DNA from 2 places in the Paraliobacillus sp. X-1268 genome. Region 2 is predicted to be linked to the other one. Evidence: predicted binding sites of a transcription regulator. Region 2 holds the regulator's gene; the other holds the start of a gene.

Region 1 (4,438 bases), on a different contig from region 2:
TCTTCCCATTCGATAAACTAGTGAAATTATACAAATACACAGATGTGAAACAAGCATTTGAAGACTCGAAGAATGGTAGTACGATTAAACCAATACTTGTTATGGAATAAGGGACTTTATTTTATAAACTGTTAGCTTTTGTTAAAGCTAACAGTTTTTTATGATGAAAAATATTAGTACCTATTGCGTTTATTTCCGATAACTCTATTCATAAATCTAGCATCTCTCCCTATTTTATTAGGTTGATTTGCTAATCGACTCGTTTGTCTTAAGAAGATATCATCACACACTTTTTGACCATATCTTCGGTAACAAGCATCATGTTCTATACAAATTGCATCTAATCGATTAACCGGCGTACCAGGACCGCTGCAATCAGGACCACAATAACGATAACCAGGATAACAAGGCATACCAGATTCCTCCATTTCATATTTTATAATATTATATGGGAACGGAGAGAGAACGACTGTGTGTGCAACTTACTGCTATTTATTTATTTTTGTAGGGTACTCTGGCTGATGGAATGTTTTTTGATAAATGAACTTCCTGATCATCAAAGAAGATACGCGCTCCAAATGCTTCTAGAATCTTTTCTTTTGAAGCCCCTCCAAGAAAAAATGCCTCGTCAATTCGAATATCCCATGATCTTAAAGTGCGAATAACACGTTCGTGGGCATGCAAATTCCGAGCTGTGACTAAAGCTGTTCGAATCGTCTTTTCATCTGATCCAAACTCTTTTTGCAGGAATACCAAAGTCTTTAATAATTATAGCATGTTACAAAAAAGCCTTGCAGCGATTACTCTCCACAAGACTCATCAGACACCATTATATTTCAAGAAGTTGTTGAACCTAAAAATTATTTCAAGTACTCTCTTACTTCATCTATATTTTTGAAATTATCTATATGGTCGATAACCAATTCTAATGTCTCGATTTCTTGTTCATTTAACTTTTTCTCCATCTCATCTGGAAGGGGAGCTACAAATTTTGTGATTAATCGAATAGCAACAGCTGCAAGTGCCTCTGTTTTTCCTTCGATCTTGCCTTCTATCTTTCCTTCTATTTTTCCTTCTATTTTTCCTTCGATCTTTCCTGCTTCCCTTCCTTCACGCAAACCTTTATCACGCCAGGAGTTAGGCAGTTTTTTCACGAATTCCTCTAGACTTTCATCTTTGGATTCTCGCAAACTTTCCATTAGAATTTCCTCCTCTGTTTGATTTAGACTCATATACGACTCAAAAAAGCCGAATATTAATTCCATTTTGGCTGGATTCAGTTCCATTCTCGCTAACATACGTAAGAATTCCTTTTTCACTTGTATTCTCTCTGTCTGTTTATAACCCATTTTACTTAATAATGCCGCTGCGATCGGATTATCAGACGTTAAAAAAGTACGCCAATTATGTTTCTTTAATTCAACTTTTAAAAATTGGAAAGTTAATACATGGTGAAAAGGAAATGTCATTTCAAAAACGTCTGGTTCATCTCGAATCGCATCATAGGTAAATAGTGCAATTGGAAGGATTGGTTTTCTATATTTAGTATACAACAAACTGAAGTATTGAAACATTCTTTCATCAAAATTTTCTTGCGGATAACTCTGTGATTCTACATGTATAATGAGTAGTGTATCCTGTTCTTTCCATGTTGCTTCCATCACCATATCTGCTTGGCGTCTTTCTCCATGAATTAAATCAGTAAATACTTCATCTGCTAGGGGCTTTAAGGATGAGAAATCTAGTTGTTGGTGAATCTCGGGGAAAAATAGCGATATAAATTCTTCGAAAAATGTACCGATCAACTGCTTGAACAACTGATCGTGGTCCATGTATATAGGCCTATCTTCATGAACTGTTAATAACGCTGGCAATCATAATCACCACCCTTTCATATAGTTACTATAAGTATACATCAAAGGAGCATACAAATAAAGAACTAATGTTCGTTTTTTCCGAATCGTTTCATTTCAGAAAGTGACTAAACAGGCAGGATTACTAGAAGAAATCATGTAATGCCTTTTTCAAGTGTCCGTTTGATTCTCGTAAATATTTGTCCGCTTGTTCAACACTTGCATCTGTCATACTTATAAAAATAGCCTTTTTCAAATCATTTCTTGTTTTTTTCATAAGTTCTTTTGCTTCAGGTTTTGATATATCTGTAATCGCCATTAAAGATTGCTCAGCGCGTTTGACTAACTTTTTATTGATAAGTTGTACTTCTACCATTTGATTTTGATAGACTTTTCCGAGTCGAATCATTGTAGCTGTAGACAACATGTTGATAATCGTCTTTTGCGCTGTACCTGCCTTCAACCGAGTTGAGCCGCGTATAACCTCAGGACCAACCACAGCTTCAATTGCGCAATCACTTATAGCAGAAGCAGCTGCTTCATGATTACAACTTATCGCTATCGTCACCGCGTCCACCTCATTCGCATAATTGATTGCCGCCAGTGCAAATGCGGTTGATCCACTAGCAGTTATTCCGATCACAACATCACGCGAATTTAATTTATACTGTTCTAATTCCTTCATAACCTTAGCGCTCTCATCTTCATGCTGTTCAAGTGGATGCCACATCGCCTCATAACCTCCAGCAACAATCGCTATCCAACGATCTGCTGAAACGGAAAAGGTAGGTCCTAGCTCGACCGCATCAAGTACACCAATTCTCCCACTTGTTCCAGCCCCAACAACAAATACACGTCCACCTTTGTTCCATTGGGAGACGATTAAATCAACAGCACGTGCTATATGAGGTAAACAGGGCTTTACGCCTTGATATATCACGCGGTCTTCTTCAAGCATTAATGTAACAATATCCATTGCATCCATTTCATCTATCGCTAAACTGTTTTCATTAACCGATTCCGTAATAGGTATTTTTTTCATTGCATTCACCCCGATACATAGAAATTTAAAGCCTCGTTAATTCAATCATAAACTTGTATCTATCTGCACGATAAGAGGATTTGACCACTTCAACTATTGTGCCGTCTTCAAGACTAGTTGCACGCTGAATTAACATAATCGGTGAATGTTCTGGAATTTTTAAGTATTCCACTTCTTCATTGTTTACAATAGCTGCCTCAATTTCTTGCGTGCCTTTAGCAATTTTCAAAAGAAGTTTCTCTTCCATATATTCATATAGAGATTGTTGTACGATTTCCTCTGTTAAGCCTTTTACTTTATTTGCAGAAATATAAGTACGCTCCAGTGCCATTGGTTCTTCTTCAGCTAAACGAATTCGTTTTATTTCATAGACCGGACCATGTTCTTGAATTCCCAACTGATTTGCTAGTTTGCTGTCAGCAGGAATAATCTCAAAGCTGATTAACTTACTACTTGCTTTCATACCTCTTGATTTCATATCCTCAGAAAAGCTAGTTAGTCCTTGTAAACTTTGTTCTAACTTTTTTTCCTTAATAAATGTTCCTTTGCCTTTTACACGATAAAGATAACGCTCATTTACTAGATTCACAATTGCCTGGCGTATTGTCATTCTACTTACGTTATACTTATCAGCATATTCACGTTCAGATGGAATCATATCACCTGGTTTTAAATCACCTTTTTCTATTAATTGTTTAATATGTTGCTCTAGTTGGTGATAGATTGGAACGGGTGAATTTTTATCAATCATTCTCGGTTACCCCTTTCAAACGTGCAAACAATCTATTCATTTGATCCAATGAATAGATTATCTCTTTAAATAGCCTTATTTAATTAACATTAGCATACTGCAATGCTTCTTCATCTGCAACAATCGTTACATTTGGATGATGGTGCAATGCAGAGGCTGGAAACGACGGATCCCATTTTTCATCCTTTAGTAATCTTGTAAGTGCATCACTCTTTTTTTTGCCAGATACTAATAGTAATATTTCTTTACTTTGCAATATGGTGCTAATTCCCATCGTAATTGCATGCGTAGGTACTTCCTCTAGACTATTAAAAAACCTTGCATTTGCAGTACGCGTCATGTCAGTCAACGTTTCTACATGTGTTCTAGTATCAAATTTCGTTCCTGGCTCATTAAATCCAATATGACCGTTACTTCCTAATCCAAGCAACTGTAGGTCAATTCCACCTTGATTTTTGATTTTATTCTCATAAAGCATACACTCATCATTTAAATTGTTAGCTAAACCATTTGGAATATGGGTTTGTTCTTTCGGTAAATGAATAGGATCGAATAGCTGCGTTTCCATAAAACGATAATAGCTAGTTGGATCAGTTGGACCGACACCTACATATTCATCTAAATTAAACGTTGTTACGTGCTGGTAATCCGTTTTATTCTGCTGATAATCATCTATCATATATTGATACGTTTCAATTGGTGTACTTCCAGTAGCTAAACCTAGCGTGAGTTTGTCTGATGACTTGATACGCTTTAATAGTAGTTCTGTAGCAATTCTGCTCATATCGCTAT
Region 2 (4,438 bases):
TTAAAGTAGGTTGATCTAGATTTGTTTTCGCTTTTTTGATCGCTTCACGAATAGCGATAATATCATTGCCATCTTCTACTCGAATTACTTCCCAGCCATATGCTTTAAAACGATCTTCTACATTTTCAGAAAAAGCCTGGTCTAATTCACCATCTAATGAAATGTCATTAGAATCATATAGTGCAATAAGTTTACCTAAGCCTAAATGTCCAGCTAAAGATGCTGTCTCATGTGAAACACCTTCCATTAGATCGCCATCACTAACAAGCGCATAAGTAAAGTGATCAACTACATTAAAATTATCTCTATTGTATTTAGCAGCTAAGTGCTCTTCAGCCATTGCCATACCAACAGACATCGCAACACCTTGTCCTAATGGCCCAGTAGTTGCTTCAATTCCGTCCGTGTGTGTTACTTCAGGATGACCTGGAGTGATAGATCCCCACTGACGAAATCCTTTTAAATCTTCAATTGATACGTTGTAACCTGATAAATGTAGTAACGAGTACAATAGCATAGATCCGTGTCCTGCTGATAATACAAATCTATCTCGGTTAAACCAACTAGAGTTTTTCGGATTATGGTCCATAAAGTCAGTCCATAATGTATATGCCATTGGTGCTGCCCCCATTGGTAATCCTGGGTGCCCAGAGTTAGCATTTTCAATTGCATCAATAGATAGCGTGCGAATCGTGTTAATAGAGCGTTGTTCAGTTTGTTTTGACATACTTTGTATCCCCTTTCGAAAATTATGAAAATATGTACGTACAATTAATATCCTATAATGAAAACGGATAATAAACAAGTACTATCTTCAAGAATATTCAATTATTTTTAATTTTCTTTTCTCAAATTCTTCACTTTTTCTGGAGTGACATCATCTCCATTAGGATCAATGATCTTCATCCCTTTGAATTCATTTTTAAAAGATTGTCGTACATTTTTTAAATATTCTTGTCTTAGTTTTTGCTGTTCTTCTTTTTCTTCACTTGTTAACCCTTCTTGTTTGGCCTTTTTAGCCAGCATATTAATACGATCTAATTTATCTTTAGCTAACATCATTCTTCTCCTTTACGTATAAAGTTTTCTCGAAAACAGAAAAGACAAGTATCCTTTAATATGGATTCCTTGTCTATTCATTCTATATGAAAGGTATGCTCAGATTCAAGCGATACATATTCTTGGTATCTTCGGTGAACTGTTGCTTTGGACACTTGAAAACCCAATCCACGAAGCGTAGTCGCTATTTCACCAAAAGTTAATTGATTGTCTCGCAAACGTTTTACCTCTTCAATTGGAAATTCAATTCGATTGCGACCAATTGCGTGATCACGGTTACGAAGGTTTTTAGCTGGATCGTAGCCATTTTTAATAGCTTTTTGCATCCCTCGTTTTATTTTAATGTTATGAATTTTACGTTGGTACTCTTCAACAACACCTACAATCTGTAAAACCATTGCATCAGATTCAGATAATTGTAATTCTCCTTGATTGGATAAAGCATATATTTTCACACCTAACTTAGAAAATTGATGGAATAAGGCAATTTTAGTATTACCTCTTCCTAGTCTTGTCTCATCTTGAACTAATAGACAATCCACTGCTTCAGTTGCACATTTTTCTAATATGGATAAAATACCATCTCGTTCAATTTCATATCCACTTTGCCTTTCTTCTATAATACTGATGACTTCCATTTGTTCTTTTTCTGCTAACTCTATCAATTCTTGTTTTTGTCTATGTAAGGAAGAAGACTGCTCTTCTTTTTCCGTGCTTACCCGACAGTATATAATCGCTCGCATGATAACTACCTTTCTATTTTAAACATATTTTTTAACTAGAAACTAAACCCATATACATAAATCCTAACGTAAGAATGAACGAAATGAAATAGAATAAATCCACCATAGTAATATTAGTTATTTTATTAAACATTTTGTTTCCTCCTTTGATATTAAGAACGATTGTTCGCATCTGTATTTTATTATAACCGAACGATTGTTCCTGTCAAGTCTTTTTTAGAACTTATGTTTGTGTATTTGTGATAAACATGCTATACTTTCACTAATAAAATATGTACGGAGGTGCATCATTATGACGAAAATTTCAAAACGTCAACAAGCAATCTTAGATTATATTAAAGATGAAGTAGCAGCAAAAGGATATCCACCTTCAGTAAGAGAAATTGGCGGGGCTGTTGGTCTAGCATCAAGTTCCACCGTACATGGGCACCTTGCTCGACTAGAGAAAAAAGGATACATACGTAGAGATCCAACGAAACCTAGAGCAATAGAAGTATTACATGCCGCTGATGACTCTAGTATTCCTAAAGGAGAAGTAACGTTTGCACCTGTTATAGGGAAAGTTACTGCTGGTATCCCCATTACTGCTGTTGAAAACATTGAAGAATACATCCCACTACCTTTAACTCTTACACATGGAGATGCTACCGATCAGTCAATTTTTGTACTTGTAATTGAAGGCGAAAGTATGATCGAAGCAGGTATATTAGATGGTGACATGGTAATTGTAAAACAACAGCAAACCGCTCAAAATGGAGAAATTGTAGTCGCCATGACAGATGAGAATGAGGCTACAGTTAAGCGCTTTTTCAAAGAAAAAGACCATATTCGTCTACAACCCGAAAACGCAACAATGGAACCACTCATATATGATAATGTTTCCATTTTAGGTAGAGTAATAGGCTTATATAGAAATATCCATTAACAATAAAAGAAAACTCCACTTAAACATAGTGGAGATTTCTTTTATCCGTTGAACGTACTAATAAATGAATCAAACCCTATTTCATTTAATTCATCTACACGGCCTTCAGCATTGGACCTGTTTTGAAATGACCCAACAATCACTCGGAAGTAAACTTGCCCTTGGTCATTAAATTCCGTTATAAAACTACTATAACCATGCCTATTTAGAACATATCTACGTTGCTTCGCATTTTTCTCGGATTGAAACGAACCTGTAACAACTCGGTAAAAAGATGACGTATCAGGTTCTTCTGCATTCGAGTCTTCTTCTAATTCAAATGCTTGTGCGATACCAGATGCATGTGCACGTGCTACTTGTTCAATCCATTGTGGCGTTTTCATTTCTTCAGCTTCAGCATCATTATCTATAAAACCATTTTCTGTCAATATTGCTGGCATCGTCGTTTCTCTTAACACATGAAAATTCGCTTCTTTTTTACCTCGATCACGCCATCCAATCGTTTCAACAATTTCGTCGTGAATAGTAGATCGCAATCGTTCTGTTTCAGATTTCGAAGCAAAATTACCATTCCATATATAGCTTTCAAAACCAACACCGCCACCTGCGTTAATGTGAATGGAAAGATAGTAATCGGCATTCCAATCATTCGCAGCGTTTGTTCGATTGGTCAGGGAAACTGACTGATCTGTTGTTCTTGATAGACGTGTGGTGACATTTTGATAAGAATCGTTCAATATCTGTTGTAATTTTAGAGCAATATTTAATGTTATATCCTTTTCTACTAACCCGTTACTACTTGCACCTGAATCATTTCCCCCATGTCCAGGATCAATAAAAATTTTCGTCATTTGTCAAACCTCCTTCACTACCTTTATATGAAATAAAAAGGTTTTACGTGTGGACTGATCTTCCATAACGGAGGCTTAAATTTAGATATTCTTTTCTTAAATATTCTAACAACTAATTCCTATATCCTCATTAAAACTGGTGCTTAGAATTCCTCTAATAACAAATTCCATAAGAAAACAACTGATTTAATATAAGACTTTCCGAAAATATTACCCGGGCAACCGCAAAATATGACTTTTTCTCTTATTGGTTTCTTCTGCAAATTAATATAGATAAGAGTAGGCTAAAACTCGATAAAACAATCGATAGTATAAAATAAGGTGGATAATAGAGTAATTCTATCTCGTTTTCATCTTTGTCTATGGGAAATCCAATAAAAGCATAGTTAACCTTCTCAATTTTTTGCTTTTTATTATTAACTTTAACTTGCCACCCTTTTTCAAATGGAATAGGTAGCATCATGAAATAATCATTTCTATCGTTGTTAAAAGTTATGGATATTCGATTATCTTTCCACTTTAACGTACTATTATTTGATACCTTGTTTTTTTGATATTCCAAACGGGCATAGTCTGTTTGATATAGTTCTAAATCTCTTAAGATGTACTTTCCTTTAGGTAGTCTAATTCGAATTTTATTCGAATTATCTACGCGGATTGTTAGCTCATCATCATATGTTTTATAAATAGATTGATTAGATTTTCGTGCAGTTTTATAATCGTTTACTTTTAATGTAAACCCTTGATCGACTGCAGTGTTCTCTAAATGAAAGTGTACGTACAGATCCTTTGCTGCAGACGTTAATGAATCTGTTTCTATATCTAAACCACCATTTTCCTCAGTAACAGTTAATACGTTA

Evidence for each region. Region 2 encodes LexA, which represses DNA repair genes until DNA is damaged. Its sites were predicted from a motif close to CGAACATATGTTCG; they were not measured.
Region 1: the regulator LexA is predicted to act here: its motif matches at 1,936-1,949, upstream of D2K62_RS07915 (RpnC/YadD family protein).

What each region holds. Positions count from the first base shown of each region.
Region 1 covers NZ_QJSK01000004.1:62,118-66,555, forward strand. The annotation lists gene D2K62_RS07900 (NAD(P)-dependent alcohol dehydrogenase) at 1-110, shown strand, start outside; gene D2K62_RS07905 (Parvovirus coat protein VP1-like protein) at 174-413, opposite strand; gene D2K62_RS07910 (5'-nucleotidase) at 493-756, opposite strand; gene D2K62_RS07915 (RpnC/YadD family protein) at 861-1,874, opposite strand; gene murQ (N-acetylmuramic acid 6-phosphate etherase) at 1,999-2,895, opposite strand; gene D2K62_RS07925 (GntR family transcriptional regulator) at 2,921-3,646, opposite strand; gene nagB (glucosamine-6-phosphate deaminase) at 3,726-4,438, opposite strand, start outside.
Region 2 covers NZ_QJSK01000001.1:335,337-339,774, forward strand. The annotation lists gene tkt (transketolase) at 1-727, opposite strand, end outside; gene D2K62_RS01785 (DUF896 domain-containing protein) at 835-1,059, opposite strand; gene D2K62_RS01790 (YneB family resolvase-like protein) at 1,137-1,802, opposite strand; gene lexA (transcriptional repressor LexA) at 2,095-2,727, shown strand; gene D2K62_RS01800 (N-acetylmuramoyl-L-alanine amidase) at 2,769-3,578, opposite strand; gene D2K62_RS01805 (YfhO family protein) at 3,823-4,438, opposite strand, start outside.